3 regions of the Streptomyces sp. NPDC040589 genome follow, and region 3 is predicted to be linked to each of the others. Evidence: riboswitches for the same ligand, from Rfam matches in the RefSeq annotation. Region 3 holds a riboswitch; each other region holds the start of a gene.

Region 1 (10,371 bases), 200 kb from region 3:
CCGGCCGCGGGCGGAGCCGTGGCCGTGCCGGCCACAGGCGGTTCCGCAGCCGCGCCGGCCGGGGGCCACTGCGTCGCCGCGCCAGTCATCGGCGGCTCCGTCGCCGCGCCGGTCATGGGCCGTTCCGTGGCCGGGGCGGCCGTGGGCGGTCCCGGCGGGCGTACCGCGACGGCGTCGTCCGGCGGTGTCGTACGGACCGGCTCGGCCGTGAAGCGGCTGGAGCCGTCCGGGTCGACCTGGAGGGGGACGACATAGCCGATGCGCTCGTCGTGGATCGTGGCGAGGACGGCATGGCCGGTGGCGAGGGCGATGTGGTGGAGGCGGTTCAGGACGGCCTTGTGGATCTCCTCGCCGGGGGCCGCGAAGACCGGGACGCCACCGACGGACGCGCCGTCGGACATGCCCGCTGCTCCGGCACCGGCACCCGGCCCGGCACCGTGTCCCGCCCCGGGGACATGGACGTCGATCGGCGCCGCCGGGGTCGCCGCGTGTGCGGCCTGCTTCTGTTCCCGCTTCTTCTCGCGGCTGAGTCGCGACATCGTCCCCTCACTCGGCGTCGTACACCTACTTGTCGAGTGTGTCCGCTCGCTCCCGTTTCTCACGTCACCGCGGTGTCACAGGCTCGTCCCAAGGACTGTAGGCCCCGGCGCGCGTTGTTCCGGTCGGCATGAAGATCGGGAGTACGAGGGAGGAGAGGTGCATGCAGACAGGCATGCGACAAGGCCCGGAGATCTGGATCCGCGGCCCGGTGACCATCCCGGAGCCGGGACCGCCGGAGCCGGCCCACGCCCATGCCGGGGCCCGGCGGTTCTCCTGGGTCGGCACGCACGGCGGCGCGGGCGTCTCCACGCTCGCCGCGGTCTACGGCGGTCATGACAGCGGCCGCGCCTGGCCCGGGCCGGGCGACCCGCCGTCGGTGCTGCTGGTCGCCCGGACCCACGCGGCCGGGCTGGACACGGTCGCCGGTGCGGTGGAGATCTTCCGGCGCGGTCAGGCTCCGCCGGGGCTCGACCTCGACGGCGTCGTCCTCGTGGCGGACGCCCCGGGCCGGCTGCCGCGCCCGCTCGCCCAGCGGGTCAAGTCCCTGGAGGCGGTCATCGACGTGTACCGCGTGCCGTGGGTGCCGTCCTGGCGGCTCGGTGAGCTGGGCCACCCGCCGCGCGAGACGGCGCCCCTGGCCAGGCTGACGGGAGCGGCACGCTGACGGCCGCGCCCCTGTCGGCGGGGGAGATCGCGGCGGGCGTACGGGCCCGGGAGCTGCGCGCGGTGGACGTGGTCGCGGCGGCGCTGGAGCGGATCGATCGGGCCGATCCGGAGCTGTGCGCGTTCGTCGAGGTGTGGCACGAGAAGGCGCTGCGGCGGGCGGGCGAGGTGGACGCGCTGCTCGACGGGCGTTCCGGGAATGTCCCCCGTACGAGTGGAGCTGACGACTCCGAGCACCTCCGGCACACGAGCGAAACCCCCGACGGGTCGGGGGACGTCCCCCGCGGGAGCGCAGCCGCCAGGCTCGGGGGCGTCCCTCGCACGAGTGATGCCGAGACATCCGGGGATGCCCCTCGCACGAGTGGTGCCGAAGGGTCAGGGGGTGTCGCCGACAGGTTCGTGGAGGGCGGGTCGCTGCCGCTCGCCGGTGTGCCGGTCGCGGTGAAGGGGCGGCACGGGATGCGGGCGGCGGGGCCGCTGGTCGCGGCCGGAGGGGTCGTCGTGGGGGCGACCTCCGTGCCCGGGCCGGGGACGCCCTGGCAGACCTGGGGGCTCGGTGCGCGCGGCCGGACCGTCAACCCGTGGCGGGCCGACCGTACGCCGGGCGGTTCCTCGGCCGGGTCGGCGGTGGCGGTGGCGGCCGGGCTGGTGCCGCTGGCGACGGGCAGTGACGGGGCCGGGTCGGTGCGGATCCCGGCGGCGTGGTGCGGGGTCGTCGGTCTGAAGACCACGGCCGGGCGGCTGCCCTCCGCCGACCGCACGGGGCTTGCCGTCCCGGGCGTGCTCGCCCGCTCGGCGTCGGACGCGGCGGGCTGGTGGCAGGTGGTGACGGGCGAGCCGGAGCCCGTCCCCCCGCCCCTGCCCGTCACCGCCGTCTGGTCCCCCGACCTCGGTTTCGCCGGGCCCGATCCGGAGCCCGTCGCCCTCGCCCGGGCCGCGGTGGAACGGCTCGTGGCGGCGGGTGTCGTACGGCTCGTACGACCGCGGGTGCCGCTGCGGCTCATGGACCCCGGGCCCGCGTGGCTCGCCCTGCGCACGCCCGGTGCCGACCTGGCCGAGGCCCACCGTGTCCGGGCGGAGAACGACCGGCGGCTGGCCGGGCTGTTCGACGACGCGGAGCTGCTGCTGACGCCCACGGCACCCACCGCGCCGCACGGCCACGAAGGGCCGGGGGATCGCTACTCCACCTCGCTCACCTGGGCGTTCAACCTCAGCGGGCATCCGGCGCTGAGCCTCCCGGCGGGCTTCGGCGAGGACGGCTGCCCGGCCGGGCTGCACCTGGTGGCGCCGCACGGACGGGAGGCGCTGCTGCTGGCCGTGGCGCGGGAGACGGAGGCGCGTATCGGGAGCTGACGGCACCCCGGTCGGGCGGCCACCCCTGGCGGATTTGAATGCGTGCGCATATGATGCAAGCGCGCATAATCGCCGTACGCCTTTCTTCTGGGGGACACTATGACCCGCCGCTTCCTTTTCGTCCTGGGCAGCGCCCGCGCCGAGGGCAACTCCGAGCTGCTGGCCCGCCGGGCCGCCGAGCAACTGCCCCCGGACGCCGAACAGCAGTGGCTCGACCTCAGCGAGCACCCGGTACCCGACTTCGAGGACCTGCGGCACGACAGCGACCATGTCCGCCCGACCGAGGGCAACCTGGCCCTGCTGCTCGACGCCACGCTCGCGGCGACGGACATCGTGATCGTCACGCCCCTGTACTGGTACTCGGTCTCCGCACAGACCAAGCGCTACCTGGACTACTGGTCGGGCTGGCTGCGCACGCCCGGCCTCGACTTCAAGGCGACCCTGGCCGGACGCACCCTGTGGGGCGTCACCGCCCTCGCGCACCGGGAGGAGGTGGTCGCCGACCCGCTGATCGGGACGCTCCACAACTCGGCCGCGTACATGGGGATGCGCTTCGGCGGGGTGCTGCTCGGCAACGGCAGCAAGCCCGGTGACGTGCTGAACGACACCGAGGCGCTGACCCGGGCGAAGGCGTTCTTCTCCCAGGAGGCACCGACCGCCCGGTTCCTCTACGAGAAGTGAGCCCCGGCCCCTCCCGGAGAGGGACCTCTAGGCCGTGATGTCCTTCGTCGTGAAGCGGGCCCAGGCCGCCGAGCCGAACACCGCCGCGTACAGGGCCTGGAGGCCGAGGTTCTTCGTCAGGTCGTCCCAGTAGACCGGCTCGCGCATGAGGTCGGCGAAGGACAGCCAGTAGTGCGAGAAGAAGTACGGCTGGAGGGCGTGCAGCTGCGGGATCTGGTCGAGGATCTGGACCGTGATCAGCAGGCCGACGGTGGTCGCCATCGCCGCGATGCCACTGCCCGTGAGCGTCGAGACGAACAGGCCCAGCGCCGCGACGCCGATCAGTGACGCGGCGACGGCGAGGGCGATCAGCAGGGCTCTGCCCAGGCCCTCGGCGAAGCTGATCCGCGTACCGGAGATGGTCGTCAGGTCGCCCAGCGGGAACAGCAGCGCGCCGACCGTCAGCGCCGAGACGGCGACCACCAGGGTGGCCACCAGGCAGAAGACGACGACGGTCGCGTATTTGGTGAGCAGCAGGCGGCTGCGGCCTGCCGGGGCGACCAGCAGATAGCGGAGTGTGCCGGCGTTCGACTCGCCGGCGATCGCGTCGCCCGCGACGACCCCGATCGCCATCGGCAGGAAGAACGGGAGAGTGGCGGCCAGGGCGGTGAAGACGAGGAACAGGCCGTTGTTGGTGATCTGCGAGATGAAGGCCGGCCCTCCGCCCCCGCCACCGCCGGGCGACGAACCGTCACCCGTCTCTATCTTGACGGCGATGCCGACCAGGACGGGCACGCCCGCCAGGACGGCCAGCAGCGCGAGGGTGCGCCAGCGCCGGAAGGTCGTGGTGAGTTCGCTGCGCAGCAGCCCGAAGGTCCACAGCGGGCTCACCGGGCGTACGGCCGCCGCGGTCTCAGCCTGCGACATCGAACCCCTCCCCCGTCAGCGCCACGAACGCGTCCTCCAGCGAGGCCCGCTCGACGGTGAAGCCCCGCACGCGCACCCCGGCCGTCACCAGCGCGGCGTTCACGTCGGCGAGGTCGCGGTCCGGCGGTTCGCCGGTCACCCGGTCGTCGGTGACGACGACGTCGCCGACGCCCTGCTCCTTCAGCACCCGGGCCGCCTCCGCCGGGTCCGGCGTGGTCACGACCAGCCGGCCGCGCGCACCGGCGGACAGCTCCGCCACCGGGCCCTGCGTGATCAGCCGACCCTGGGCCATCACGGCCGCGTGTGTGCAGACCTGCTCGATCTCGTCGAGCAGATGGGAGGAGAGGAAGACGGTCGTGCCGTCCGAGGCCAGCTCCCGGATCAGGGTGCGGATTTCGCGCATGCCCTGCGGGTCGAGGCCGTTGGTCGGCTCGTCGAGCACCAGCAGCCGACGCGGCTGGAGCAGGGCGGCCGCGAGGCCCAGGCGCTGTTTCATGCCCAGTGAGTACGCCTTGGCCTTCTTGCCCCCTGCGGCCGTCAGGCCCACCCGGTCCAGGGCGGCGGCGACCCGGGCCCGCCGGGTGCGCGGATCGGCGGCCGGGTCGGCCGAGTCGTACCGGATGAGGTTGTCGCGGCCGGAGAGGAAGCCGTAGAGGGCCGGGCCCTCGATGAGGGCGCCGACGTGCGGCAGCACGGCGCGGGTGGCCCGGGGCATGGGCTGCCCGAGGACCCGCGCCGTGCCGGAGGTGGCCTCGATGAGGCCCATCAGCATGCGGATGGTGGTGGTCTTGCCGGAGCCGTTGGGGCCGAGGAAGCCGAAGACGCTGCCCGCCGGGACGGTCAGGTCGAGACCGTCGACGGCGAGCTGTCCGCCGCGGTAGCGCTTGGTGAGCGCGCGGGTGGCGATGACCGGTTCCCCGGCAGCGGCATCCGCGCCGCTCGGCTCCGGCACACGCTCGGGCTCCGTGGCGGACGGTTCGCCCATCGGCTTCCTCGTTCTCTCGACGCCCCTGTGGTTCTCTCGACGCCCTGTGGTTCTCTCGACGTCCTGTAGCCGTACGGGACTTACTTGCCGGCGTCGGCCGCCTTCACGAGCGCGTCCTTGGTGACCAGGCCGACATAGACCTTGCCGTCGTCCGTGATCAGGGCGTTGACCAGGCGGGTCGAGAAGACCGTGCCCGAGCCGAACTTGCCGGTGACCTTGTCGCCGAGCGAGTTCACGAAGCCGCCGAGGTCGTCGCCGGCCTCGCCGGAGGGCACTCCCTCGCCGCCGGTGTCGAAGGTGGCTATGGCGTTCCAGCCCTCGCCGATGGTCTTCATGCCGTCGAGGCCCTTGCCGAGGTCCTTCTCGGACTTCGGGAGGGACTTCGGGGCGTGCTCGCGCGCTTCGGCCTTGCCGGACGCCTTCGGCTCCGCGGCCTTCTCCTCGGTGACCTTCGCACCCTTCGGCGGGGTGAAGTCGAAGGTCGACGCGGCCGGCTTGGCGAAGTCGACCTGGGTGAAGCCCGCGTCGACGACGGCGGAGCCGCCGCTCGCCGGGGTCAGCGTGAACTTCAGCGGCGTGCCCGTCTTCGCGTCCACGGCCACGGTGATCGCACCGACCGTCGAGCCGGACTGCTTCGGCTTGATGAGCAGCTTGTAGGCGTCCCGGCCGGCGACCTGGGCGGTGCCGTCGACGGTCACGGAGGTCGTGTCGTCGGCGGCCTTGAGGGCCTCCTCGGCGAAGTCCTTCGGCGTGGCCGGCGGCTGCCGGTCCTTGCCGCTCTCGGAGGCCGTGCCGTGGTGGACCTCGTTCGACTTGCTGTCGTAGGCCCAGACGTCCTTGCCGTTGTGGACGATGCTGTACTCGGCGGCGTTCTCCAGCAGCGACAGCTTCTGCTTGTCCGGGCCGTCGGCCGCGACGCGCAGGGTGTGCGTGCCGGAGGCCAGTTCGGTGAGCTTGGCGGTCGGGTCGGCGGAGGAGCCGCCCTCGCCCTGGCTCGCGGCACCGGACATCAGGCTGCTCTCCAGCCCGCCGAGGTCCGGCAGCCCGAGGTCCGTGCTGATCTTCACGGTGCCGGACAGCTGCTGGACGTCCGACTTGGCGATCTTCTCGATGAGCTGCTGTGCGGTGATCTTCGGGAGGTCGGGGTCACCGGAGTCGGCGAGCGCGGGGACCAGCCCGATCGTCGCGGCCGCCACCCCCATCACCGTGACCGGTACGACGTACCGCGCGGCCTTGCGCCGTCCGGAACGCTGCTCGTCGACCTCCCCGGCGGTCGTGCTGTCGTCGGATGCGTACGGTGCCATGTGTGCCCTACCTCCGTGGTCGGCGGCGGCTGTCCGTGTCGTCCACGCACTCGTCCCTGAGCCGCCATTCTCACCCGAACAGGTGAGGAGTGGTGTTTTCCGTGGTGTCCATCTGACCAAATCGGCCAGGGAAATACGTCAGACCCCGGACTCAACTCCACGTACTGCTGGGGTATGACACGGAAGGGCGGCTTCTCCCCCGACCCGTAGGGGTTGCCGGTCAGCCAGCCCGGTGCACCACCGCGTCGCACAGCTCCACGAGTGCCGTCTTCGCGGCGCACTCGGGCAGGGGAGCCAGCGCCGAGCGGGCGTCCTGGGCGTAGCGCACGGTGTCCTTCCGGGCCTGCTCCAGCGCCGGGTGGGCGCGCAGCAGGCGCAGGGCCTCGGCGTGCCGTTCGTCGTCGGTGAGGTCGGAGTCCAGCAGCTCGCACAGGGCGATGTCGTCCGTGAGCCCGAGCCGGGCCGCCCGCTCGCGCAGCCGCAGCACCGGCATGGTGGGGATGCCCTCGCGCAGATCGGTGCCGGGCGTCTTGCCGGACTCGTGGGAGTCGGAGGCGATGTCCAGGACGTCGTCGGCGAGCTGGAAGGCGACGCCGAGCCGCTCGCCGTACTGGGTCAGCACGTCCACGGTCGTCTCGTCGGCGCCGGACATCATGGCGCCGAACCGGCACGACACCGCCACCAGCGAACCCGTCTTGCCGCCCAGCACGTCCAGGTAGTGCTCGACGGGGTCGCGGCCGTCCTGCGGTCCGGCCGTCTCCAGGATCTGCCCGGTCACCAGCCGTTCGAACGCCTCGGCCTGCACCCGCACCGCCTCCGGACCGAGGTCGGCCAGGGTGTGCGAGGCACGGGCGAAGAGGAAGTCGCCGGTGAGGACCGCGACGGAGTTGCCCCAGCGGGTGTTCGCACTCGCCACCCCGCGGCGCACCGTCGCCTCGTCCATCACGTCGTCGTGGTACAGCGTGGCGAGGTGGGTCAGCTCCACGACGACGGCCGACGGCACGATCCCGGGCGCGTACGGGTCACCGAACTGGGCGGAGAGCATCACGAGCAGCGGACGGAACCGCTTGCCGCCGGCCCGCACCAGGTGCTGGGCGGCCTCCGTGATGAAGGGCACCTCGCTCTTGGTGGCCTCGAACAAGCCTTCCTCGACAGCCGCCAACCCGGCCTGGACATCGGCTTCCAGAGCCTGGTCCCGCACGCTCAGCCCGAACGGCCCGACGTCGGTCACGAGGGGTCTCCTGTCTGCTGTGTCTGCCGGTGATTACGCGGATTGTCGATAGGTCGCTGCCATCACTCGACTCAGCGTATCCGGTCACGTTTCGATCACCGCCAGCGCCCATGGTTACAGGCCGGGTGGTATCTGATCACGACCGTTATGTTTTCGATCAGCTCATAAGAACAGACATTTATCGACTTACCAGGAGGTAGTGAGATATACACGATTTGCCATGATGATTGAGCAAATTCCCATTGGCGGGAATTGCCCCACAGGCTCGTGATCAGTGAGTTGAATCACGTTAACCCCTTTGTCGCCCCACCTCGGCATCGACCCGTACCCCCTTCAGCCGAACGCCAGTTGAGCCTTGGCTCTCGCAAAGGATCAAGCGGACCAAACACCCCCGACCAAGGTCAACCACGCGATATGTGACTCCGGTGCTTGTTCCCGACATGTGCTCTCGCATACGTTCCCGGCCTGTCCGGCGGACGCCGAATCCTGCCACCGCCCGGACCCCCACACGAACCGACCACTCACGCAGGGCAGGAGCGGGGGACCCAGGTAAGTCGCCGGTCCGCACAGCGGCACGGCTCGGGGTGAAGCCGCGTACGGCAGTACACCGCCATACGCGGCCGGGCACCTCCCGGCCCGAACCCGACAGCTCACCTCGCAGGCGCCGGAGAGGAATTTCGCCATGGCCGGACGAGGCAAGCACCGTCGCCCCAGAACCAACCCGCTCTCCCGAGGTGTCGCGATCGCCGGCACCGGCGGAGCGGCACTGACCCTCCCGCTCCTCGGAGCCACCTACGCGAGCGCGGCCGAGGCGCCGCAGAGCGCACCCGCCGTCGCACAGTCCGTGCCGCAGGCGGCCCAGCCCAAGTCGCTCACGTACACCGTGGTCAAGGGCGACACGCTCTACCGCATCGCGGACAAGTACGACGTCGCGGGCGGCTGGAAGAAGCTCTACAAGGACAACCGCTCCGCCGTCGGCGACAGCCCGAAGCTGATCCACCCGGGTCTGAAGCTGAAGGTGTCGACGACCAAGGCGCCCGCCGCGAAGAAGGCGACCAAGTCGTCCGCCCCCGCCAAGCCCGCCGGTGGCGCCGCCAAGGCCACCCAGGCCTCCGCGAAGACCTACGCCAACAACCTCGACGGGTGGATCCGCGAGGCGCTGGACGTCATGGCGCAGAAGGGCATTCCGGGGTCGTACGACGGCATCTACCGCAACGTCATGCGCGAGTCGTCCGGCAACCCCCAGGCGATCAACAACTGGGACTCCAACGCCGTCAAGGGCACCCCCTCCAAGGGCCTGCTCCAGACCATCGACCCGACCTTCCAGGCCTACCACGTGGACGGCACGTCGTGGGACCCGTACGACCCGGTCGCCAACATCACGGCGGCCTGCAACTACGCGGCCGACCGCTACGGCTCGATCGACAACGTCAACGGCCCGTACTGAGCCGTCCCGCCCAGCAGTCGCTCGAGGACGACGGCGATGCCGTCGTCCTCGTTCGACAGGGTGATCTCGTCGGCCACGGCCTTGAGTTCGGGATGGGCGTTCGCCATCGCGACGCCGTGGGCGGCCCAGTCGAACATCGGGATGTCGTTGGGCATGTCACCGAAGGCGATGGTGTCCGCCGGCCGCAGCCCCAGATGCTCGGCCGCCAGCGCCAGGCCCGTCGCCTTGGTGACGCCGCACGGCTGGAGCTCGACCGTGCCGGGCCCCGACATCGTCACCGTCGCCAGTGAGCCGACCACCGAACGGGCCGTCGCCGCCAACTCGTCGTCCGTCAGGTAGGGGTGGCGCAGCAGCACCTTGCTGATCGGCTCGCCCCACAGGTCGTCGCGCCGCTCGACCCGTACGGCCGGCAGGGTCGGGTGCGGCATCAGATAGCCCGGCTCGATGAGCGTGAGCCCGTCGACCCCGTCCTGGTCGACCGCGGCGTACACCTGCCCCACCTCGGCCTCGATCTTGCCGAGCGCGGTCTCCGCCAGTTCCCGGTCCAGGGTGATGGACCACAGCAGCCGGTCCGCGCCCGCGTCGTACACCTGCGCGCCCTGCCCGCACACCGCGAGCCCCGTGCAGCGGAGGTCGTCGAGGAGCGGTCGCACACGCGGCGCCGGCCGGCCCGTCACCACGAGGTGCTGGGCACCGGTGTCCGCCACCCGCGCGAGCGCGGCGAGCGACCGGTCGGAGAGGGTGTCGTCGCCGCGCAGCAGCGTTCCGTCCAGGTCGGTGGCGATGAGTGAATATGCGATGGGTGCGGCCATGATCAGAGAATACGGACAGCGCGCCCGTTCGTTTCATCCCCCGGCGCACACCGATTGCCCGGTTGAAGGCCTCTGTACCAGTTGGCAACAACATGGTCCGCTACCTACCGTCGGGGCCGTCTCGAGCGGTACCTTCCATGTGTCCAGGGGGGACTTGATCGGGGGGTCGGGTTGAGCAGTGGGCGCATTCGCGTGGCTGGGCCCGGGGAGCTCGGCGAAGGGGAAAAGGAGCGCTGGCGCGCACTGCGCGCTGCCTCCGAGGCACCGCGCAACCCTTTCATGGAACCGGAGTTCACCGAAGCCGTCGGCCTGGTGAGGCCGCAGGCCCGGGTCGCGGTGGTGTACGAGGGGCTGGAGCCGGTCGGCTTCCTGCCCTATGAACGGGGCCCGTTGGGCCAGGGCCGGGCGATCGGGCTCGGCGTCTCGGACGCGCAGGGGGCGATCCTGCG
Region 2 (10,371 bases), on a different contig from region 3:
CCTCCATATCATGCTTCTGAACATGTTCAAAGGCATCTTGGGGCCCCGGATGGGTCAACCGGACCCCTCTTGTCGCTCTCGCGGGCCGAATTCCTTGTGAAGAACTTCACGAACTTTTCCGATGAGCTGCCGCCGGGGGGTTCACCGGAGCCCCCCGGACGCGCTCAAACGTGATCCATGCCTGCTCAGAAGCGGCCTACGCGACCGACCACGCGATGCCGTCGAGGATGTCGTGCTCGCTCACCACGACCTCCTCGGCGCCGATCCGCTCCATGATCGACAGCAGCACGAGGGCCCCCGCCGCGATCACGTCGACCCGGCCCGGGTGCATGGAGGGCACGGCCGCGCGCTCGGCGTGGGTGGAGCGCAGCAGCCACTCGGTGATCTCGCGGACCCGGTCGTGGGAGACGCGGGAGTGGTGGATGGCGGCCGAGTCGTACTCGGGCAGCTCCTGGGCGATCGCCGACACGGTCGTCACGGACCCGGCCAGGCCCACCAGCGTGCGGGCCTCGCGCAGCGGGACCGTCTCCTCGGCGAGGTCGAGGGCGGCCTCGATGTCCGCCCGCATCGCCGCGATCTGCTCCTCGGACGGCGGGTCGCTCACCACGCCGTCCCGGACCAGGTGACGTTCGGTCATCCGGACGCAGCCGATGTCCACCGAGCGGGCCGCCCGGACATGGTCGTCGCCGACCACGAACTCGGTCGAGCCGCCGCCGATGTCCACGACGAGGTAGGGCTCGGGGAGGTGGTCTCCCCCGGCGAGTTCCTTGGTGGCGCCGGTGAAGGAGAACTCGGCCTCCTGGTCCCCGGAGATCACCTCGGGCTCGACGCCCAGGATGTCCAGCACGCCGCGCACGAACTCGTCGCGGTTCTCGGCGTCCCGGGACGCGGAGGTCGCCACGAACCGCAGCCGCTCCGCCCCGTGCTCCTTGATGATCCCCGCGTACTCGCGGCACGCCGCGAAGGTCCGCTGCAGCGCCTCGGGGGCGAGCCGGCCGGTGCGGTCGACGCCCTGCCCGAGCCGCACGATCGTCATACGGCGGTCCAGGTCGACCAGCTCACCGGTGGCCGGGTCGGCGTCGGCGACCAGGAGCCGGATGGAGTTCGTACCGCAGTCCACGGCGGCGACACGGGTCACTGGGCGGCCTCCTCGGCGTTCGTCACGCACGGGCCCTTGCGCCACCACTCCGGCAGCATCTCGATGGCCTCGTCGCCGAGCGGGTTCACGCCGGGCCCCGCGGCCAGCGAGTGCGCCACCAGCACGTGCAGGCACTTCACCCGGTCCGGCATGCCGCCCGCGCTGGGGAAGTTCCTCAGTTCCTCGATCTCGTCCCGGCGCCTGACGTAGTCCTCGTGCGCCGCCCGGTAGGCCTCCGCCAGCTCGGGGTCCGAGGCCAGCCGCTCGGTCATCTCCTTCATCACGCCGTTCGCCTCCAGCGTGCCGATCGCCGAGGCGGCGCGCGGGCACGTCAGGTAGTACAGCGTGGGGAACGGCGTGCCGTCCGGCAGCCGCGGTGCCGTCTCGACGACGTCCGGGTGCCCGCACGGGCACCGGTGCGCGATCGCGCGCAGACCGCGCGGGGGCCGACCGAGCTGCTGCTTGAAGGCCTCGACGTCCGCGTCGGTGGGCTCGGTGCGCGGGGTGGTCGGCGGGGGCGTTTCCATGGCTGTCTTCAGGCTGTCTTTCTTTGAGTCAGATACTTGAGTCGAATACGTGAGTCGGATGACCGGCTGGTCCTCGGGTCACCGGTCGGAGGCGTCGGACTTGTCGACGCCGTCCCACACGTTGGCGTACCAGGGGCGGTCGGCCGTCCCGAGCACGGCGTGCGACTGCCGCGCCGCGTGCGGGTCGACGACGATGAATCCCGTCTCCCCCGGCATGACGTAGTGCAACCGCTGCCGGATCTGCTGTTCCGCGTACGCGTCGTCCTGCCAGCGCGCCTTCTGGTCGCGCAGCCTTTCGACGCGCTGTCGGGCCTGCTGCTGTTCGCGCTGGAGGTCGTCGATCTCGGCACGCTGGGAGACGTACTCCCGCATCGGGTAGGCGAGCGCCACGATCAGCGTGCACATCACCAGGGCGAGCAGCGCGGCCCGGCCGGTCAGCCGGGAGCGGCGGGCCTGGCGCCGGGTCTGGGAACGGTAGACCCGGGCCGCGGTCTGCTCACCGAGCAGCCGGATCCTGGTCGCGGTGGAGAAACGGTCCCGGTCCTTCACGGCCATGTCTCCCCGCTCTCCCGCTCCACCGTCCAACGCGCGTACGTCCCCGGACACGGTACGGGACCGAGTACGGGGACGTACGTACGACTGGCTCAGGGTTGACCCTTAACGGGTCAGCCCGGGTCAGCCCTTGAAGCGCGGGAAGGCGCTGCGGCCGGCGTAGACCGCCGCGTCGTCGAGGATCTCCTCGATGCGCAGGAGCTGGTTGTACTTGGCGACGCGCTCGGAGCGGGCCGGGGCGCCGGTCTTGATCTGGCCGCAGTTGGTGGCGACGGCCAGGTCGGCGATGGTGACGTCCTCGGTCTCGCCGGAGCGGTGGGACATCATGCACTTGAAGCCGCTGCGCTGGGCCAGCTCGACGGCGTCCAGGGTCTCGGTCAGCGAGCCGATCTGGTTGACCTTGACCAGCAGGGCGTTGGCGGCGTTCTCGTCGATGCCGCGGGCGAGGCGCTCGGGGTTGGTGACGAACAGGTCGTCGCCGACCAGCTGGACCTTGTCACCGAGCTTCTCGGTGATGGTCTTCCAGCCGTCCCAGTCGTCCTCGAACAGCGGGTCCTCGATGGAGACGAGCGGGTACGCGTCGACGAGCTCGGCGTAGTACTCGGTCATCTCGGCGGCGGAGCGGGTCTTGCCCTCGAAGGTGTAGGCGCCGTCCTTGTAGAACTCGGACGCGGCCACGTCGAGGGCGAGGGCGATCTGCTCGCCGGGGGTGTAGCCGGCCTCCTTGATCGCCTCGAGGATGAGGTCGAGGGCCTCGCGGTTGGAGCCGAGGTTCGGGGCGAAGCCGCCCTCGTCGCCGAGGCCGGTGGCCAGGCCCTTGCTCTTCAGGACCTTCTTCAGCGTGTGGTAGACCTCGGCGCCCCAGCGCAGCGCCTCGGAGAAGGACTCCGCGCCGATCGGCGCGATCATGAACTCCTGGATGTCCACGTTGGAGTCGGCGTGCGAGCCGCCGTTCAGGATGTTCATCATCGGCACCGGCAGCAGGTGCGCGTTCGGGCCGCCCAGGTAGCGGAACAGCGGCAGGTCGCTGGCCTCGGAGGCGGCGTGGGCGACGGCGAGGGAGACGCCGAGGATGGCGTTGGCGCCGAGGGAGCCCTTGTTGTCGGTGGCGTCCAGGTCGAACATCGCCTGGTCGATCAGGCGCTGCTCGGTGGCGTCGTAGCCGACGAGCTCCGGGCCGATCTGCTCGATGACCGCGAGGACGGCCTTCTCCACACCCTTGCCGAGGTAGCGGTTCGAGTCGCCGTCACGCAGCTCGATGGCCTCGAAGGCGCCCGTGGAGGCGCCGGACGGAACGGCGGCACGACCGGTGCTGCCGTCGTCGAGGCCGACCTCGACCTCGACCGTGGGGTTGCCTCGGGAGTCCAGGATTTCCCGGGCTACGACGACGTCGATGGACGGCACGAGCATCTCCTTCTTGATGTGACGCGGGTTCGCGGGTCGCGTGGACCCGGCGAGGTGCGGGCCGTGGTGGCTCGCGACATGAGCCTAACCGGCTCCGGCCGATCGGCCACCGGGTCGCCCACCCCATGGACAGAACCGAGAGTAAATTGTTTCCGAACGGAACAAAGCCGGAACGCAAAGACCGGCAGAAAAAACCCCGCCCCGGCGCGTACGGGGGAACACGCACCGGGGCGGGGAGCCCGTGGGGACGGGGAGGGGCCGCTGCCTACTTCAGGTGCAGCTGCTGGCCCGGGTAGATGAGGTTGGCGTCCTCGACGATGTCCTTGTTCAGCTGGAACAGCTTCTCCCAGCCGCCCTCGACCTTCTCGTCCGCCGCGATCGAGCTCAGGGTGTCGCCCTTGGCCACCTTGTACTCGCCGTCGCCCTTCTTGACCTTCTTGCCGGTCGGGGTGGTGACGGTCTTCTTGGCGGCCGGGCGCTCGTCGGAGCGGGAGGCCGGCTGCTGCTGGGTCTCGCGGGACTCGGTGCTCTGCTGCGAGGAGCTGCCGGAGTCGTTCGAGGAGGAGCCGCCGCCGCTGTAGCCGGCGCTCGACAGGCCCTTGCCGCAGACCGGCCAGGCACCCTTGCCCTGACCCGCGAGGACCTTCTCGCCGATCTCGATCTGCTGCTCCTTGGTGGCCTGGTCGGCGGTGGCGGCGTACTTGGTGCCGCCGTAGCCGGACCAGGTGGAGGCGGAGAACTGCAGACCGCCGTAGTAGCCGTTGCCGGTGTTGATGGACCAGTTGCCGCCGGCCTCGCACTGCGCGACGGCGTCCCACTCGGAGGCGGTGGCGGCGGAAGCGCCGCCGGCCGCCATCAGCGGGGCGGCGACAGCGGCGCCGGTGACACCGGCGACGGCGATGGCACGGCTGGCCTTGGACGGACGACGGTGCTTGCCCTTGCTGGAAAACAGCATGGAAGGATCCCCTCACCGACGCCTGCGAGGTGAGCTGTCGGGTTCGGGCCGGTTGAGTTGCCCGGCCGCATCCCTCCCGGGACACGGCTTCACCCCAAGCCCTTCCGGCGCAACTGGCCGGTCGGGCACCTACCTTGGGTCCCCCGCTCCTGCCTACGGCGCTTGACGCGACGACTGTTCCCGTACGGCCGCTGGCAGGATTCGGCGTTGCGGCAGCCGGGGCTCGTGGTGACGAGCGGTCCCGACCGTAGCCACGCGATCCGCCGAATTTCAAAGACGATCAGGGCTTCTGAGATCTATCTCTCACGGAGCCCAAACGGGACATTCGCCGCGAAACATGACGCGAACTCGCCCGGCTTCGGGGCGACTTCCACCCCCGTTTCCGCACTGCCCGAACAGCTACTTCCCGTCCGCTTCGCCCTCTACCGTGAGCTTCTCACCGGGGCGAATGAGGTTCGGGTCGGCGCCGACGGCCTTCTTGTTGCCGTCATAGAGCTCGTGCCATCCGCCGCTGATGTCAAGGGAGTCGGCGATGGACCAGAGACTGTCGCCGATACCCACGATGTAGGCACCCTCGGACGTGTCGTCGGAGCCCTCGTCGCCGCGGTCGTCGCGCGAGGCGTGACGCCCCGTGGACTCGTCCGTACGGCCGTTCTCGGGCGCCTGGGTCTCGTCGGCACTGGGGCCGCGGTGACGGCCGGAACCGGTGTCGGTCCCGGTGCCGGCCTCGGTGGGCGCCGAAGATTCGTCGCCCTGCCGCGAGTTGCCGGACTTGTCACGCTCGGGCGTCGCCGAGGGGGAGCTGCCGGGCTCCTGCGAGGCGGACTCCTCGATGTCGGGCGACTTGTCGGACTTGGTGGATTCATCCTTCGAGGCCGACGACTCGCCAGAAGGCGGCGAGTCGGACGAAGGGGACGACCCGAGAGAGTCGAGCAATCCGGGCGAATCCGATGAATCAGACGAGTCGGATGAACCGTCCGAGTCGGACGAGTTCTTGTCCTGCTCGAGGCCGGAGAGCAGTCCGCAGGTGCGCCAGGCGCCGACTCCCTGGTCGGCGAGGATTCTCTCGGCCACGGCTATCTGCTGGGAACGGCTGGCCAGGTCGGCGCTCGGGGCGTAGTCGAGGCCGCCGTGGTTCTCCCAGTCCTCCTGCGACAACTGCAGGCCGCCGAAGTAGCCGTTCCCGCTGTTCTGGCTCCAGGCGCCGCCGGTCTCGCAGTCCGCGACCCGGTCCCAGGTCGTGGCGTCGGCCGCGCTGGCGCCGGAGGCCCCGAGGAGCGGGATCGCGATGGCGGAGCCGGTCACTCCGGCCGCGACGAGGAGAGCCGGAGCCTGGCGGGGGCGACGGTGCCGACCGTTCCCGGAGAGCATACGGAGACCTTTCGCGAGACAGCAGTGACCGGCGCGGCGGAGTGGATTTCCCAGGCCGCGCCGATGATGGGTGAACGTATAGGCAGACGATCACTTGTCACAAGTTAATGCCGCGTAGATCACGTGAAGATCACAAGCCTGACGGCGTGTCATCCCCGGGCGGGCGTGAACTCCACCGGCAGCGTGCGCAGCCCGCGCATGATCAGGCCGCCGCGCCATCTCAGCTCGGCCGGGTCGGCCGCGAGCCTCAGGTCCGGGAGGCGGGTGAGGAGCGTGGCGAGGGCGGTCTGGCCCTCCAGGCGGGCCAGCGGGGCGCCGAGGCAGTAGTGGATGCCGTGGCCGTATCCGAGGTGCTGGTTGTCGCGGCGGGCGAGGTCGAGCACGTCCGGATCGGCGAACCGCTCCGGGTCCCGGTCCGCGGCGGCCAGGACGACGAGGACCGGGTCGCCGGCCTCGATGCGCTGCCCGCCGATGGTGAGCTGCTGCGTGGCGAAGCGCCAGGTGGCGAGCTCGACGGGGCCGTCGAAGCGCAGGAGTTCCTCGACGCCGGTCTCCAGGAGGCCTCTCTCCCCGGCGGCGAGGGAGGCCTGGAGCCGGGTGCGCTGCTCGGGGTGGGTGAGCAGGGCGTAGGTGCCGTTGCCGATCAGGTTCACGGTTGTCTCGAAACCGGCGAACAGCAGGATGAAGGCCATGGCGGCGGCCTCGTTCTCGGTGAGGTGCTCGCCGTGGTCGGAGGCGCGGATGAGACCGGAGATGAGGTCCTCGCCGGGGGTGGGTTCGGCGGGGAGCGCCTCTCGCTTGCGGTGGATGAGGTCGGCGAGGTAGCCGCGCATCTTCTTCACGGACCGCGCCACGCCGCCCCGGGGCCCGCCCTGGTGACGGATCATCATGCCCGCCCAGTCCCGGAAGTCGTCCTGGTCCTCGCGGGGGACGCCGAGCAGGTCGCAGATGGCGTAGATGGGAAGCGGGAAGGCGAACTCGTGGATCAGGTCGGCGGACCCCTGCTCCGCGAACCCGTCGATGAGGCCGTCGGTGAGCTCCTGCACCCGCTGCTCGAACTCGGCCACCCGGCGGGGCGTGAACGCCTTGGACACGAGCCGCCGCAGCCGGGTGTGGTCCGGCGGATCGATGTTGAGCAGATGCGTCATCAACTCGGCCTTGCGCTCACCGGGGATACCCGTCTTGCCCTTGGCGTGCGCGGGCTCGTGGTGATGCGCCGGGTTCTTGGAGAGCCGGTTGTCGGCGAGGGTCTGCTTGGCATCGGCGTACCGCGTGACCAGCCAGGCCTCCACGCCGCTGGGCAGCTTGGTCCGGTGCACGGGGGCGTGCTCGCGGAGCCAGGCGTAGGCGGGGTAGGGGTCGGTGGCGAACTCCCACGAGAACAGTTCGGGCACCCCGGGCACTTCATGTTGCATGCCATGACCCTACGCAGCGGCTCCGGAGGGCACCGGCCGCCACTGTCAGAGGCCATCGCTACTCTGACCGCTTCGGGATCAGGGAGGGCCGGATGCTTGAAGGTGTGTTGATCGCGGAGAGCCTGCGGGCCGGGGCCGAACTGTCCGGCGTCCCACTGCGTGTCACGAAGATCACCAGGGTGGAGGTGGAGGGAGCGGCGGCCGGGCAGCCGCCACTGTGGACCCTGCTGGACTTCGCGGCTGAAGAGGCCGACGCGGAGCGGCTGGCCGAAAGGCTCGCCGCCTGCCTGGACGACTCCGGGGGCTGGTACGTCAACTACAACACGGCCGGGGAAGCGTTCGTGGTCTTCGCCGGCCGGGTCTTCCGCTATCCGCGCGGTCAGGCGGAGGGGCGTCTGCAGGCACGGGAGCACGGCCGGTCCCTCGGGATCCCCGAAGCGCAACTGGACTGGCAGGACTGACCCCGCCGGGCACCGTGTCACGACCGTCGGTCTCAGGCCCCGGTCTCAGGCCCCGGTCTCAGCCCTCGGTCTCCCTGATCGCGTCCCGGTAGGCACGGGCCGCCGCTCTCAGGGCCGCCTCCGGGTCCACGCCCTCCGACTCGGCGCGGACCGCCAGGGCCAGGAGGTCGTAGCCGATGCCTTCGACGGGTGGGAGCGGTATGTCCAGGTTCGCTGTGCGGGCCCGGGAGGCAAGCTTCGCGGCGAGGGCCAGGCCGGGCTGGCCCAGGGGGATGCCCTCGGTGACGGAGGTGCGCTGCTTCTCGACCGCCTTGGTGCGCAGCCAGTGCTCCTTGACCTCCTCGGGGGTGGTGGCCGTCTCGTCGCCGAAGACGTGCGGGTGGCGGTGGATCAGCTTGGCGACGATGCCGCCGGCGACGTCGTCGATGGAGAAGGGGGTCTCCCCGTCTTCCGGGCGGCCTTCCTCGGCGATGCGGGCGTGGAAGACGACCTGGAGGAGAACGTCACCGAGTTCCTCGCGCAGCTCGTCGCGGTCGCCCTCCTCGATCGCCTCGACGAGTTCGTACGCCTCCTCGATGCCGTACTTCGCCAGGCCCTTGTGGGTCTGGCGGGACGACCAGGGGCACTCGGCGCGGATGCGGTCCATGACCTGGACGAGGTCGAGGAGGCGGGCGCCCGGCAGGTCGTAGGAGGCGGGGAGCAGCTCCAGCTCGGGCATGTCGACGCGGCCGGTGCCGGCCAGGCGCGCCAGGCCGTCCGTCAGGGCCGGCTCGCCCTCGCCCGTCGCCACGACGACCACCGTGCGGCCCCCGGCGCAGGTGTCGATCAGTTCCTGGGCGGCCGGGGACGCCTCGTCGACGGCTATCCCCGCCTCGCGCAGATAGGGCAGCTGCGGGTGGGTGCCGTCCGCGCACAGCACCTGGTCGGCCGCGTGCAGTGCCTGCCAGGCGGGCCAGGAGAGCAGGCCGGGGGCGACGCGGTGGCTGGTGGTGAGCAGGACGATGCGGCCGGGGGCGGCGTGCGTGCCGGGGGCGGCCTGCTCGGGTCGCGGGGTGGCTTCGGAGCTGTTGGCGTTCACGATTCGAAGCTATCCCACGCCGCCGACAGCCCTCGAAGTTATCCACAGGCCGCAGGTCCCGCGGCGCCTGAGTTGTCCACAGGCCCCGCGGAGGGGCGGGCCTACATGCCCTGCTGCGTCTGGGCCGCCGTCACGTCCCGCACCCACGGCGTCTTCGCGTCGGCGCGACTGCTCTTCTGGACGTCCCAGGCGCCGTATCGCGGGTTGAGGTCGACGTCCAGGTCCTTGGAGGCCTCTGACAGGGCCTTCCAGAACTCGGGACGGCTGGTGTCGGTGTTGAGTTCCTCGGCGAGCTTCTGGGCCTCGAGCTGGAGGCGGAGGTTCTCTTCCAGGCGCTCCGGCGGGATGCCGTACTGCTGGAGCCAGGTCGCCTCCAGCGCCTTGGCGCCGCCTGCCTGCTCCTCCAGGCCGGACCGCATCTCCTGGATCTCCCTGCGGGTGACGGTCACACCGGCGTCCTCGGCGGCGCGGTGCAGCACCCGGTCGAGGACCATGGTGTGCAGGGTGTCGCGGGTGAGGGTGCCGGTCCGGGCGATGGCCTGCTGGTACTGGGCGTCGTTCCGCACGGTCGCCCGCTGGGCCGCGCGTACCTCGCCGACCCGCTCCTCCAGCTGGGAGACGGTGATCCGCTGCCCGCCGACCACGGCCGCGGCGCCGGGATGCGCCTCGTTTCCGCAGGCGGTGAGGAGGGGCGCCGCGGCGGCGATCGCGGCGGTGAGGACGAGCGCGGTGCGACGGCGGCGGTGCAAGAGGACCTCCCGAGGAGATTGCAACAACAGGTGCGGCGCGTAGCGCCTCCACCAGGGGTGGTGGTCGGGCGACGGGCGGGCGCACAAGGTCTTGCGGTGATCGATGTTAGGCAGTGAGCAGGCTCTGGCCAACCCATTCGACCAACGATTCACCAGGACTTCCGGCACCGCCGCGCCGCCCCCGAGCCGGGCTCTAGCCGCGGACCTGCCCCAGCCACTGCAGGGTCCGGCGGATCTCCGCGCCCAGCGGGTGGCCGGGGCCATGCGTGCGCTCCACGTCGTGCAGCAGCCGGGCGAGGGTGTCGTGGGCGGCGCCGCGGTCGCCGAGGGCGAGCAGGAGATGGCCGATGCGGCGGCGGACGTCGTGCGCCAGTTCGGGACCGCCGGCGGCGACGTACTGGTTCTCGTAGTAGGGCAGCACCGCCCGGTACTCGGCGAGCGCGGCGGCCGGTTCGCCCAGCTGCTCCAGGCACTGGGCGGCCTCGTAGCGGAAGCGCAGGGACTGCGGGTCGGCCTGCCCGGCCTCGGCGGCGCGTTCGTCGGCGAGGCGGCGCAGCTCGGGCAGGGCACGCCGGTACTGGCCGTCGTCCAGGAGCGTGGCCGCGTACTGCTTGCGCAGGGTGCGTACGACCGGGGAGTGCTCGCCGTGCTGTTCGGCGGCGGCGGGCAGGGTCGCGCCGAGGATGTCGACGGCCTGGGTGATGCGGCCCTCGCCGAGGAG
Region 3 (10,371 bases):
GCCCGCGGGTACGTCACCAAGACGATCACCGGCACGGACCTCGTCGACTCCGTCTTCCGCGTCCAGGAGGGCGACGCGGTCTTCTCCCCGCGGCTGGCCGGGTTCGTCCTCGACGCCTTCGCCTCCACCGACGCGCCTCCGGTCGACGAGGACCTGGACCGGCTGACCCAGCGCGAGCGCGAGGTGCTGCGGCTCATCGCCCGGGGATACGCGTACAAGGAGATAGCCAAGCAGCTGTTCATCTCCGTGAAGACGGTCGAGTCGCATGTCTCGGCGGTCCTGCGCAAGCTCCAGCTCTCCAACCGGCACGAACTGACGCGGTGGGCCACGGCTCGACGGCTGGTGTGACCCGGGGCCCCGGCCCGGCCGCCCTGTCAGACCACCCGCGTCGCCCCCGCGTACGGCATCTCGTCGAGCGGGGCGACCCGTACCGGGGCCGAGGAGTTCGGGGCGTGGATCATCTGCCCGTTGCCCACGTAGATGCCGACGTGACTGATGCCGGCGTAGTAGAAGACCAGGTCACCGGGGAGGAGTTCGGAGCGGGAGACGCGGCGGCCGGCGGCGATCTGGGAGTACGTCGTGCGGGGCAGCGCGACGCCCGCGGAGCGGTACGCGGCCTGGACGAGGCCCGAGCAGTCGAAGGCGTTCGGGCCGGTCGCGCCCCAGACGTAGGGGCTGCCGAGCTTCTGGTAGGCGTAGGAGACGGCGGCGGCCGCGCGGGCGTTGGGCGCCTGCGAGCCGGCGGATCCGGGGGCCGCCAGGGTGTCCCGGAGGCCCGTCGAGGAACGTGAGGCGCGCTTCGCGCCCGGCCCTTCGCCCAGGCCGGCACGTTCCTGCGGGGTGAGCTGGGACAGCAGCTGCCGTGCGGAGCCCAGCTTGCCGGTGATCGTCTTCTTGTGCCGCTTCAGCTCCGTCTGCCGCGACTTCAGGGACGTCAGCTCGATATGGGCGGCCCCGCGCAGCTGCTCGATCTCCCGGAGCTGCTTGCGGACGCCCGCGACGGCCGACTTCTGCCGGTTCCCGGCCCGCTCCACGAACTCGGCGTTCTCGAGGTACCGGTCGGGGTCGTCGGACAGGGCGAGCCGGAGGGCGGGGTCGATGCCGCCGTCCCGGTACTGCGCGGCGGCGACCGAGCCCAGGGCGTCGCGGGCCGAGTTGAGCCGTTCCTCCTTGCGGGCCGCCTGGTCCTGGAGCTTCCTGAGCCGTTCTCCGGCGGCGTCGGCCTTCTCCTTCGCGCCGTTGTACTTCTCGGTGGCGACCTCCGCCTCCTGGTACAGCTTGTCCACCTCGGCCTTGACCTGGCCGGGGGTGAGCTGCGGTTCGGCGTGTCCGGTTCCGTCGAAGCCCGTCGCGGTCGCCGCGCCGGCGAGCGCGATCGTGGCGGCCGTACGGGCCGTGTTGCCGCTCGCGGTGCGCTGTCGGGGCTTGCGGTGCGCTGCCACCTTGGGAGCCACGTCCTTTCCTGCGACCGCCCGGTGCGTGCGACGGCCGCCGTGGGGAGCGGACCGGCGGCCTGCGCGTCCGGCGGCCGCCCGCACAGGGGAAGCGGGCCGCCGCCGGACTTCTGGCGGTGGTGCCCGACTGCCGCCCCTGGCCCGGGCGGCGGTGGGGAGCCGGTCACCTGGAGGAGGACGGTAAACCTCGCCATGGCCGACCCGTGGCCGGTGCGCGGAACTGTTCCGAGAGGACCGACGGTGACCGTATGCGACCGCGATCTCGCCCCGGCGCCGTCGACTTAACTCAGCGTGATGACCGATGCGTCGAATCCTGGGCGAGTGCCGGTCATCGGGTGCTATGGGGCGCATATATGCATCGGTGGGCCGGTGTCGGGCGGATCGGACCCCCTGATTAGGCTCCGGCCTCATGGACGTACTCATCCACCTCTTCGTCGGCCTCCACATCATCGGCATCGCCTCGCTCCTGGGCGGCTTTCTCACCCAGATGAAGGCGATAGGCGAGGGCACCGCCCGCTACACCCCGGCGATGCTGCACGGCGCGCTGACGATGCTGGTCACCGGTGTGATCCTGGTCGGCCTCAACCAGGCCGACGACCAGTCCGTGAACAACATCAAGATCGGCGTGAAGCTGGCCCTGCTGATCGTGATCCTCGGCCTGGTCTACGTGAAACGGGACGACGAGAAGGTGGAGAAGGGCCTGTTCGGCCTGGTCGGGCTGCTGACCACGGTGAACGTCTTCATCGCCGTGCTCTGGACCTGATCGGGCGGCCGGGGAGCACCCCGGACCGGGCCGAGGCTGCCGTCCAGGCGGCGGCCACGAGCCACGCCGCGACCGCGATCCACAACAGCGCCTCCCCGAACCCGTCGAGCCAGGAGACGTCGAGGGCGACGGCGACGGCCAGTGCCGCCGTCCCCGTCTTGGCCCAGGTGAACACGGTCGCCCAGCGGCGGACGTCATGGCGGGGCCGGGGCCACAGGAACTCGGCGGCGAGCAGGACGGCGTAGCTGACCAGTGCGAGCACGAGCAGGGCGACGGTCACCGTGCGCAGGACGTCCCGGTCGTCCTCGTTCCACAGGTACAGACGCGCGCTGTCGGCGCTGAGCAGCCGCGCCCCGGCGAGTGCCGAGAGGGCGAGCGCCCCGCCCGCGAGCCAGTGATCGCCGGTCCCCTCGGCCACCTGCCGCACATCGAAACGGACCAGGGCGAGGACGTACAGCACCAGCCCCAGCCAGAACAGCACCAGCGCCGCGTGCGCGAGCCACGCCTCCGACTCGGTCGCGGCCAGCGTGGCGCCGAGGACGGCGAGTCCCTGCGTGGCCATGCAGCGCGCGAACACCGTCCCGGGCCCGCGCCGCTCCCCGCCCTGCGGGACGAGGACGAGCGGCACCGGCCAGAGCAGTACGGCGAGCACCAGCAGAGCCACGGCCAGCGTCTGCGAGCCGGCCGCCGAGAAGGCGGTGCCCAGGACGGCCGTCGCCGCCACGGTGGTGAGGGCCGTCGTCATCACGCTCTCGAGGACGCCCGGCCTGCGCGTATACGCCCGCCACCTGGTCCCGGCCCGCAGCAGCCGCAGGGTGAAGTCCGAGGCGAACAGCAGCCAGGCCGCGCAGGCCAGACCCAGGGTGATGCGTGAGAGGGCCTCGTACCCCGCCAGATCCAGTCCGACCGACAGGGTGCCGGTCGCCAGCACGGCGGCACTGGCCGCCGGGGCACGCTGCGCCCACCAGGCGACGGAGGGGGAGGGGCCGGGCATGGGGCCGATGCTAGGAGGCCCCGCGCGCGTTACGGGCAGGGCACGCGCGCGGGGTCCCAAAAACCTGCGAGACCCGTCAGGCCGGCCGCACCACGCTGTGGATCGACGACTCGCCGTCGTAGTAGATCGACTCCTCGCGCACGTACGTGCCGGGCTTCGGAGCGTGGATCATCATGCCGTTGCCGATGTAGATACCGACGTGGGTGACATCGTCGTAGAAGAAGACCAGGTCACCGGGCTGAGCGTCGGCCAGGGGGACCGTAGTGCCGGCGTTGACCTGGTCGTACGTCGTGCGCGGCAGGGTCACCCCGGCGGCCTTCCAGGCGGCCTGGGTGAGGCCGGAGCAGTCGTAGGAGCCGGGGCCGGTGGCGCCCCAGACGTACGGCTTGCCGATCTGGGCGCGGGCGAAGGCGAGCGCCTTCTCGGCCTTGGTGGCGTACGAGGAGTCGGGCGCGGTGGACGACGAGGACGAGCCCGTCGACGCGGAGGAGCCGCTGTCCTGCTGCTGGGCGGCCTCCTGCTGGGCGGCTTCCTGCTCCCTCTGCTGCTCGGCCTGCTGACGGGCCAGCTCGGCCGCCTTGCGGGCCGCCTCCTCCTGCTTCTCCTTCTCGATCGCCGCGAGCCGCGCCTTCTCCTCGGCGGTCAGCTTCGACAGCAGCTCGCGCGCGTCGGCGAGCTTCCTCTGGACGGTCGCCTTGGCCGTCTTCAGGTCGCCCTGCGACTCGGTGAGCGTCTCGAGGCTCTCGGTGGCCTCCTGACGCTTCTCCATCGTCTCTGACTGCTGGGTGATGTAGTCGTCGACCGCCACCTTCTGACGGCCGGTCATCCGGTCCATCAGCTGGGTCTGGTCGAAGTAGTCCTGCGGGGTGTCCGCGAGCAGGAACGTCGCCGTGTCCGGGGCGGAGGCGCCGGTGCGGTACTGGGCGGCGGCGAAGGTGCCCAGCTCCTCCCGTGCCTCGTTCAGCTTCTGGGTGCGCTTCGCGACGTCGTCGAGGAGGGTGTCGACGCGCTTGCGCTGCTTGGCGGTCTTCTCCTTGGCCCCGTTGTACTTCTCGGTCGCGGACCCCGCCTGGCGGTAGAGGTCGTCGACCTTCTTCTCGACTTCCTCCAGGCTGGGCTTGTCGTCGGCCTCGGGGGCGGCGTTGGCCGACTGGGACAGCAGGGCCACGGAGGTGAGGGCCGCCGTTGCGAGGGCGGGGGTCCGTATGCCTGCCACGCGCGAACCCGTAGGACGCGACTTGCGGTGCGACGCCAAGGGAGGCGACTCCTTCCATGCTCCGCCTACCGGGTTAGCTGTCGGGTTCGGGCGGGTGCTTCGGAAGGGTTGCCCTACGGCCTTCTCCGGAAAGGGAGTCGGGCCGATTCACCCCGGGGTCTCGGTGGGTCCCCGGCTCCGGCTGCCGCTGCGGCACGCCGGACTCGGCGGAGGCCACGCGGCCCGGCGACGTTCGCCGGTGGGGGTCGTGTGGCCTCCTCGCACGGTAGCCAACTCGTGTGGCCCTTGTGAAGGTTGATGGGTGATATGCCCGATACATTTCCGTGACCTTGCTCATGAACATCGCCGAGAGTGGTCAATCGAGGGGGGTTGGTCACTGTTCGGGAGTAATTGTGAAGGCTGTAGCGGCCTGTGTTCGCATGGACCTGGAGGGTGACAGGGGGGTCCTTTCGGCGATGTTCTCAGGGCGGCGGCGGGCTGTCAGTGGGGCGCCCTAGACTCGGAGAGCGATGAGCAGCCTCTTTGACGACAGCTTCCTGGCGGACCTCCAGGCCCAGCGGGGCCCCGCGGACGAGCCCCCGCCGCCGCCCGAGGACGATCACGGACCGGAGAACGTTCCGGACGATCTGTTCGGCGGGAAGTTCGACGTGCCGCCGGACCGCGACGCCTACTACCGGGACGGCGCCGCGCGCCCGCCGGTGGACGCCGCCGCGCTCCTGGAGGGGCTGAACGACAACCAGCGCGCCGCCGTCGTGCACTCCGGCTCCCCGCTGCTCATCGTGGCCGGCGCCGGCTCCGGCAAGACCCGCGTGCTCACGCACCGCATCGCCCACCTGCTCGCCGAGCGGGACGTCCACCCGGGCCAGATCCTCGCCATCACCTTCACCAACAAGGCCGCCGGCGAGATGAAGGAGCGCGTCGAGCAGCTCGTCGGCCCGCGCGCGAACGCCATGTGGGTGATGACGTTCCACAGCGCCTGCGTGCGCATCCTGCGCCGGGAGAGCAAGAGGCTCGGCTTCACGTCGAGCTTCTCGATCTACGACGCCGCCGACTCCAAGCGCCTGATGGCCCTGGTCTGCCGCGACCTGGACCTCGACCCCAAGCGCTTCCCGCCGAAGTCCTTCAGCGCCAAGATCAGCAACCTGAAGAACGAGCTGATCGACGAGGAGGACTTCGCCGCCCAGGCCGCCGACGGCTTCGAGAAGACCCTCGCCCAGGCCTACGCGATGTACCAGTCGCGGCTGCGCGAGGCGAACGCCCTCGACTTCGACGACCTGATCATGACGACGGTCAATCTGCTGCGCGCCTTCCCGGACGTCGCCGAGCACTACCACCGCCGCTTCCGCCATGTGCTGGTGGACGAGTACCAGGACACCAACCACGCCCAGTACGCCCTCGTCCGGGAGCTCGTGGGCACCTCCGAGCACCCCGTCGACGTACCGCCCAGCGCGGACGACCTGCCGCCCGCCGAGCTGTGCGTGGTGGGTGACGCCGACCAGTCGATCTACGCCTTCCGCGGCGCGACGATCCGCAACATCCTCCAGTTCGAGGAGGACTACCCGGACGCGACGACGATCCTGCTGGAGCAGAACTACCGCTCCACGCAGACGATCCTGAGCGCGGCCAACGCGGTCATCGAGCGCAACGAGTCCCGCCGCCCCAAGAACCTGTGGACCAACGCGGGCACGGGCGCACAGATCACCGGCTACGTCGCCGACACCGAGCACGACGAGGCGCAGTTCGTCGCCGACGAGATAGACCGTCTCACCGACGCGGGCGAGGCGAAGGCGGGCGACGTCGCCGTCTTCTACCGCACCAACGCCCAGTCCCGTGTCTTCGAAGAGATCTTCATCCGGGTCGGCCTGCCCTACAAGGTCGTCGGCGGCGTCCGCTTCTACGAGCGCAAGGAGGTCCGGGACGTCCTGGCCTACCTGCGCGTGCTGGCCAACCCGGAGGACTCGGTGCCGCTGCGCCGGATCCTCAACGTGCCCAAGCGGGGCATCGGCGACCGCGCCGAGGCGATGATCGACGCCCTCTCCCAGCGGGAGAAGATCAGCTTCCCGCAGGCGCTGAAGCGCGTCGACGAGGCGTACGGCATGGCCGCGCGCTCCACCAACGCCGTCAAGCGGTTCAACACGCTGATGGAGGACCTCCGTACGGTCGTCGAGTCCGGCGCCGGCCCCGCCACCGTGCTGGAGGCGATCCTGGAGCGCACCGGATACCTCGCCGAACTGCAGGCCTCCACCGACCCGCAGGACGAGACCCGGATCGAGAACCTCCAGGAACTCGCAGCCGTCGCCATGGAGTTCGAGCAGGAGCGCGGCGAGGACGAGCGGGGCACCCTGGCCGACTTCCTCGAGCAGGTCGCGCTGGTCGCCGACTCCGACCAGATCCCCGACGAGGAGGACGGCGACGGCGTCATCACCCTGATGACCCTGCACACCGCCAAGGGCCTGGAGTTCCCGGTCGTCTTCCTGACCGGCATGGAGGACGGCGTCTTCCCGCACATGCGCGCCCTCGGCCAGACCAAGGAACTGGAGGAGGAGCGGCGCCTGGCGTACGTGGGCATCACGCGCGCGCGGGAACGGCTGTATCTGACGCGCTCCACCCTGCGCAGCGCCTGGGGCCAGCCGTCGTACAACCCGCCCTCCCGGTTCCTGGAGGAGATCCCGCCGACCCACCTGGAGTGGAAGCGGACCGGTGCGACCGCGCCCGCGTCCTCCGGGCCGGTCTCCGCCGTGGCGGCCTCGCTGTCGTCGTCCCGTTCACGTTCGTCGGCGTCGGGCGCCTCCGGTTTCGCCACGCGCCGCACCGCCGAGAAGCCGGTCGTGTCACTGGCGGTCGGGGACCGGGTCACGCACGACCAGTTCGGGCTCGGGACCGTCGTGGCGGTCAAGGGCACGGGTGCGAACGCCGAGGCGACGATCGACTTCGGGGACAAGCCGAAGCGGCTGCTGCTGCGGTACGCGCCGGTGGAGAAGCTGTAGCCCTGGGCGGCGACAGTCCTGTGAGGTGAGCCTCCGCCGGCCGGACCGGCGGGGGCTGGACCGGCAGGGCTGGATCGGCGGGGGCTGCCGGGACGTTACGTCGGGTCGACGCCGTGGCTGCGCAGCCACGGGAGCGGGTCGATCGGCGAGCCGCCGGCCGGACGCACCTCGAAGTGCAGATGAGGGCCGGTCGAGTTGCCGGAGTTACCCGAGCGCGCGATCGGATCGCCGGCCTTCACGGACGTACCGGAGGGGACCGTGTACGTGGAGAGGTGGCAGTACCACGTCTCCGTGCCGTCCTTCGCGGTCAGGATCAGCATGTTGCCGTACGCGCTGTTCCACTGAGTGCGGACGGTGCCGTCGGTCGCGGCCATCACGGTCGTGCCGTACGAGACGGGGAAGTCGATGCCGGTGTGCAGGGACATCCAGTTGATGCCGGACTGGCCGTACTGGGCGCTGAGTCCGTGGCGGGCGACCGGCATGGCGAACTTCGGGCGCAGCCGCTCCTTGCGGGCCGCCTCTTCCGCCGCCCGCTTCCGCTCGGCCGCCTGCTGGGCCTTGAGGTCGATACGTTCCTGCGTACGGCTGGCCCGGTCGGCGAAGTCGTCCGCGCCGGCGGAGAGACTCTGCAGCTGCGTGTCCAGCTTGTTGTTGGCGGCGGCCGGCTTCACCGGCTGCGCGTCCGCCGCGGTGGTCTGCGCCTCCGCGGCGCTGTCCTCGGTGAGGCTGCCGACGGACGCGGCGGCGATCCCCGCGACGCCCATCACGCACGCCGAGGGCACGGCGATGGTCATCAGTGCCGAGCGCTTGGGGGGCGTACGGCGGCGGGAACGGGACCCGGCGCGCGAGGCCGCCCGTGCGGCGGTGCGCGGGCCGACCTCTTCCTGGCCGTCCAGGAGCGGGGCGACGGTGGGCAGTTCGCCGGTGGCGGCCGGCTCACCGCCGTCCGCGGCGGGGTCGTCGTAGGAGGCCCCGGTGGCCTCGTCGTAGCCGAGCTGCTCGAACGTCGCCGTCTCTTGCTGGTGGAAGGCGTCCGCGTGCTGCTCGTACCCGTCGGGGGACGCCGCGGCGGAGCCGTCGGAGTTCCACTGCGTGGCGTCGTAGGTGCCGGTGTCGAAGGCCTGCGTGCCCCATTCCCACTGCTGGGTCTGGTCGGCCGGATTGCCGGACTGGTCGGGCTGGAGCCAGGCGCCGGTGTCCCACTGGCCGGTGGCGTCGGGGGACGCGGCCTGCGGCGGGATGACCGACAGCGGCTGCTGCTGGGCCGGCCAGGAGGTCGTGTCGTAGACACCGGTGTCGTAGGCGGCGTGGTGCTGGGCCGCGTACGCGTCGTAGTGCGGGTTCTCGTGCGTGCCCGTGGGCCAGTGACCGGTGTCGTACGTGCCCGTGTCGGGGCCGCTGCCCGGGAGGTTGCCGAAGAGGGGGTCGCTGGCGAAGCTCGCGGTGGCGTGCCCGGTGGCATCGAAACCGGCGCCGTCCGTACCGGTGGTGTGGGCGCCGGTGGCGTCGAATCCGGTGGCGGCGTAGTCGCCGTACGTGGTGAAGTCGCCGTACGGGGCTTCCTGGGTGCCGTACGACGCGTAGTGCGCCGAGGCGGCCTCGGAAGCCGGAGCCGGGGGCATGGTCCCCGACGGGTGACGGTCGTTCACCAACTTCTCTTTCGCCTCGACAACAGGGGCTGCCAGAGCAGTGCGGCGACTGTACCCGGCGGTACGCGGGCACGACAATCTTCGGCAGGTTTCGCGCGCGCATGAAACGGGCATTCGGCCGTGTTTTGGCGGACGGCGGGCGCGGGTTTGGCTTTGTGTTCGAAGTTTGTTCGACATTTCGATACGAGGCGCGCATCGCCCGGGTCCGGTTTCAGGCCACCGTGAGGCCGCCGGTGTGATCGACGGACGGTTCACCCGGGTGGGCCGTGTCGAGGACCTGCCGTATTCCGTTGGCGACTGCGGGGTGCACGGGCAGGGCGAGATGGCCGATGCCGGTCACCCGCACGTTCCGCACCGTCAGATCGGGATGGTCGATGCGGGCCGTCTCCAGCGGATCCATCACGGTGTCCAGGTCGCTCCAGTAGCTGACGAAGTGCGTACGGCAGTCAGGGGCGGGCCGAGTGAGCTCCTCGAGCACCGGTGAGCCGGGGCGCATCTGGCGCACGATGGGGTGCGCGTCCGCCAGGGGCGCGACTCGGGTGCCGGAGTGCGGCGTGCCGAGGGTGACAAGGGTCCGGACGCGGGCGTCACCGCCGAGCCGCTGCACGTAGTAACGCGCTATCAGGCCACCGAGGCTGTGTCCGACGACATCGACCTGCGGGGCTCCGGTGCGCTCGCAGATCTCCTCTATGCGCCGGCCCAGCAGCTCGGCCGCGGCGCGTATGTCGCAGGTCAGCGGCGAGTAGTTGAGGGATTCGATCCGCTGCCTGCCGTGCTGGGCGAGGCTGCGGCGCAGCAGGACGAAGACCGAGCGGTTGTCGATGAAGCCGTGCAGCAGGACGACCGGGGGCTTGGCCTCCGTGGGCAGTTGGGCGGCACCGTCCGCCGGGGGCAGTGCCGGGGCGGGGGCTCGTCGCTCCTGGGTGATGCCGGAGGGATAGAGGAGGAGATGGCCGGCCAGGATCGCGATCTCCAGTGCGGTGGCCTTCAGAAGTGCCAGGGAGAGTCCCGTCAGCCGGCTCGGCAGCAGGCGCTGGCAGAACGGAAGAAAGGGCAGAGCAGCCCTGGTGACCTTCATGGCCGACCTCCTGTCGGCACGCGGAAGGACGGCTCCGCCCCCCGTGTGCCCTCGTGGAAAGCTGCTGCGAAGACGGCCGGCGATGACCACGTGAGCGGCCTGAGCCGCGTGTGCCGTGGGGCCTGAGTGAGGCGTGTGGCGTGTGTGGCGCCAGTGGTCCCTTGCGTGCGGTACGTGCCGTCCGTGCGGTTCTTGCCCTGCGTGTCTTCGCCGAAGTGCCGTACCGCCGC

What was found. Region 3 has a riboswitch for cyclic di-AMP ahead of ACZ58V_RS04915 (C40 family peptidase). Riboswitches for the same ligand answer to the same signal wherever they lie in the genome.
Region 1: linked by a shared signal. The riboswitch ahead of ACZ58V_RS05945 (transglycosylase SLT domain-containing protein) and the one ahead of ACZ58V_RS04915 (C40 family peptidase) in region 3 are both predicted to bind cyclic di-AMP.
Region 2: linked by a shared signal. The riboswitch ahead of ACZ58V_RS31360 (transglycosylase family protein) and the one ahead of ACZ58V_RS04915 (C40 family peptidase) in region 3 are both predicted to bind cyclic di-AMP.

The regions. Positions count from the first base shown of each region.
Region 1 is NZ_JBVIWP010000001.1:1,279,501-1,289,871, forward strand. It holds gene ACZ58V_RS05905 (tetratricopeptide repeat protein) at 1-539, opposite strand, end outside; gene ACZ58V_RS05910 (DUF6668 family protein) at 701-1,204, shown strand; gene ACZ58V_RS05915 (amidase family protein) at 1,267-2,556, shown strand; gene ACZ58V_RS05920 (flavodoxin family protein) at 2,656-3,237, shown strand; gene ACZ58V_RS05925 (ABC transporter permease) at 3,265-4,143, opposite strand; gene ACZ58V_RS05930 (ABC transporter ATP-binding protein) at 4,130-5,128, opposite strand; gene ACZ58V_RS05935 (LolA family protein) at 5,209-6,432, opposite strand; gene ACZ58V_RS05940 (polyprenyl synthetase family protein) at 6,653-7,663, opposite strand; cyclic di-AMP (ydaO/yuaA leader) riboswitch at 8,168-8,342, shown strand; gene ACZ58V_RS05945 (transglycosylase SLT domain-containing protein) at 8,346-9,110, shown strand; gene ACZ58V_RS05950 (HAD family hydrolase) at 9,074-9,922, opposite strand; gene ACZ58V_RS05955 (GNAT family N-acetyltransferase) at 10,094-10,371, shown strand, end outside.
Region 2 is NZ_JBVIWP010000008.1:279,967-290,337, reverse strand. It holds gene ACZ58V_RS31380 (Ppx/GppA phosphatase family protein) at 197-1,138, opposite strand; gene ACZ58V_RS31375 (DUF501 domain-containing protein) at 1,135-1,665, opposite strand; gene ACZ58V_RS31370 (FtsB family cell division protein) at 1,744-2,220, opposite strand; gene eno (phosphopyruvate hydratase) at 2,341-3,621, opposite strand; gene ACZ58V_RS31360 (transglycosylase family protein) at 3,887-4,576, opposite strand; cyclic di-AMP (ydaO/yuaA leader) riboswitch at 4,581-4,747, opposite strand; gene ACZ58V_RS31355 (transglycosylase family protein) at 4,976-5,947, opposite strand; gene ACZ58V_RS31350 (cytochrome P450 family protein) at 6,097-7,362, opposite strand; gene ACZ58V_RS31345 (hypothetical protein) at 7,455-7,823, shown strand; gene ACZ58V_RS31340 (nucleoside triphosphate pyrophosphohydrolase) at 7,882-8,901, opposite strand; gene ACZ58V_RS31335 (SurA N-terminal domain-containing protein) at 9,003-9,650, opposite strand; gene ACZ58V_RS31330 (protein kinase domain-containing protein) at 9,844-10,371, opposite strand, start outside.
Region 3 is NZ_JBVIWP010000001.1:1,079,496-1,089,866, reverse strand. It holds gene ACZ58V_RS04935 (LuxR C-terminal-related transcriptional regulator) at 1-348, shown strand, start outside; gene ACZ58V_RS04930 (C40 family peptidase) at 375-1,442, opposite strand; gene ACZ58V_RS04925 (hypothetical protein) at 1,864-2,217, shown strand; gene ACZ58V_RS04920 (SLAC1 family transporter) at 2,195-3,211, opposite strand; gene ACZ58V_RS04915 (C40 family peptidase) at 3,288-4,466, opposite strand; cyclic di-AMP (ydaO/yuaA leader) riboswitch at 4,475-4,646, opposite strand; gene pcrA (DNA helicase PcrA) at 4,937-7,414, shown strand; gene ACZ58V_RS04905 (M23 family metallopeptidase) at 7,510-9,177, opposite strand; gene ACZ58V_RS04900 (esterase/lipase family protein) at 9,275-10,141, opposite strand.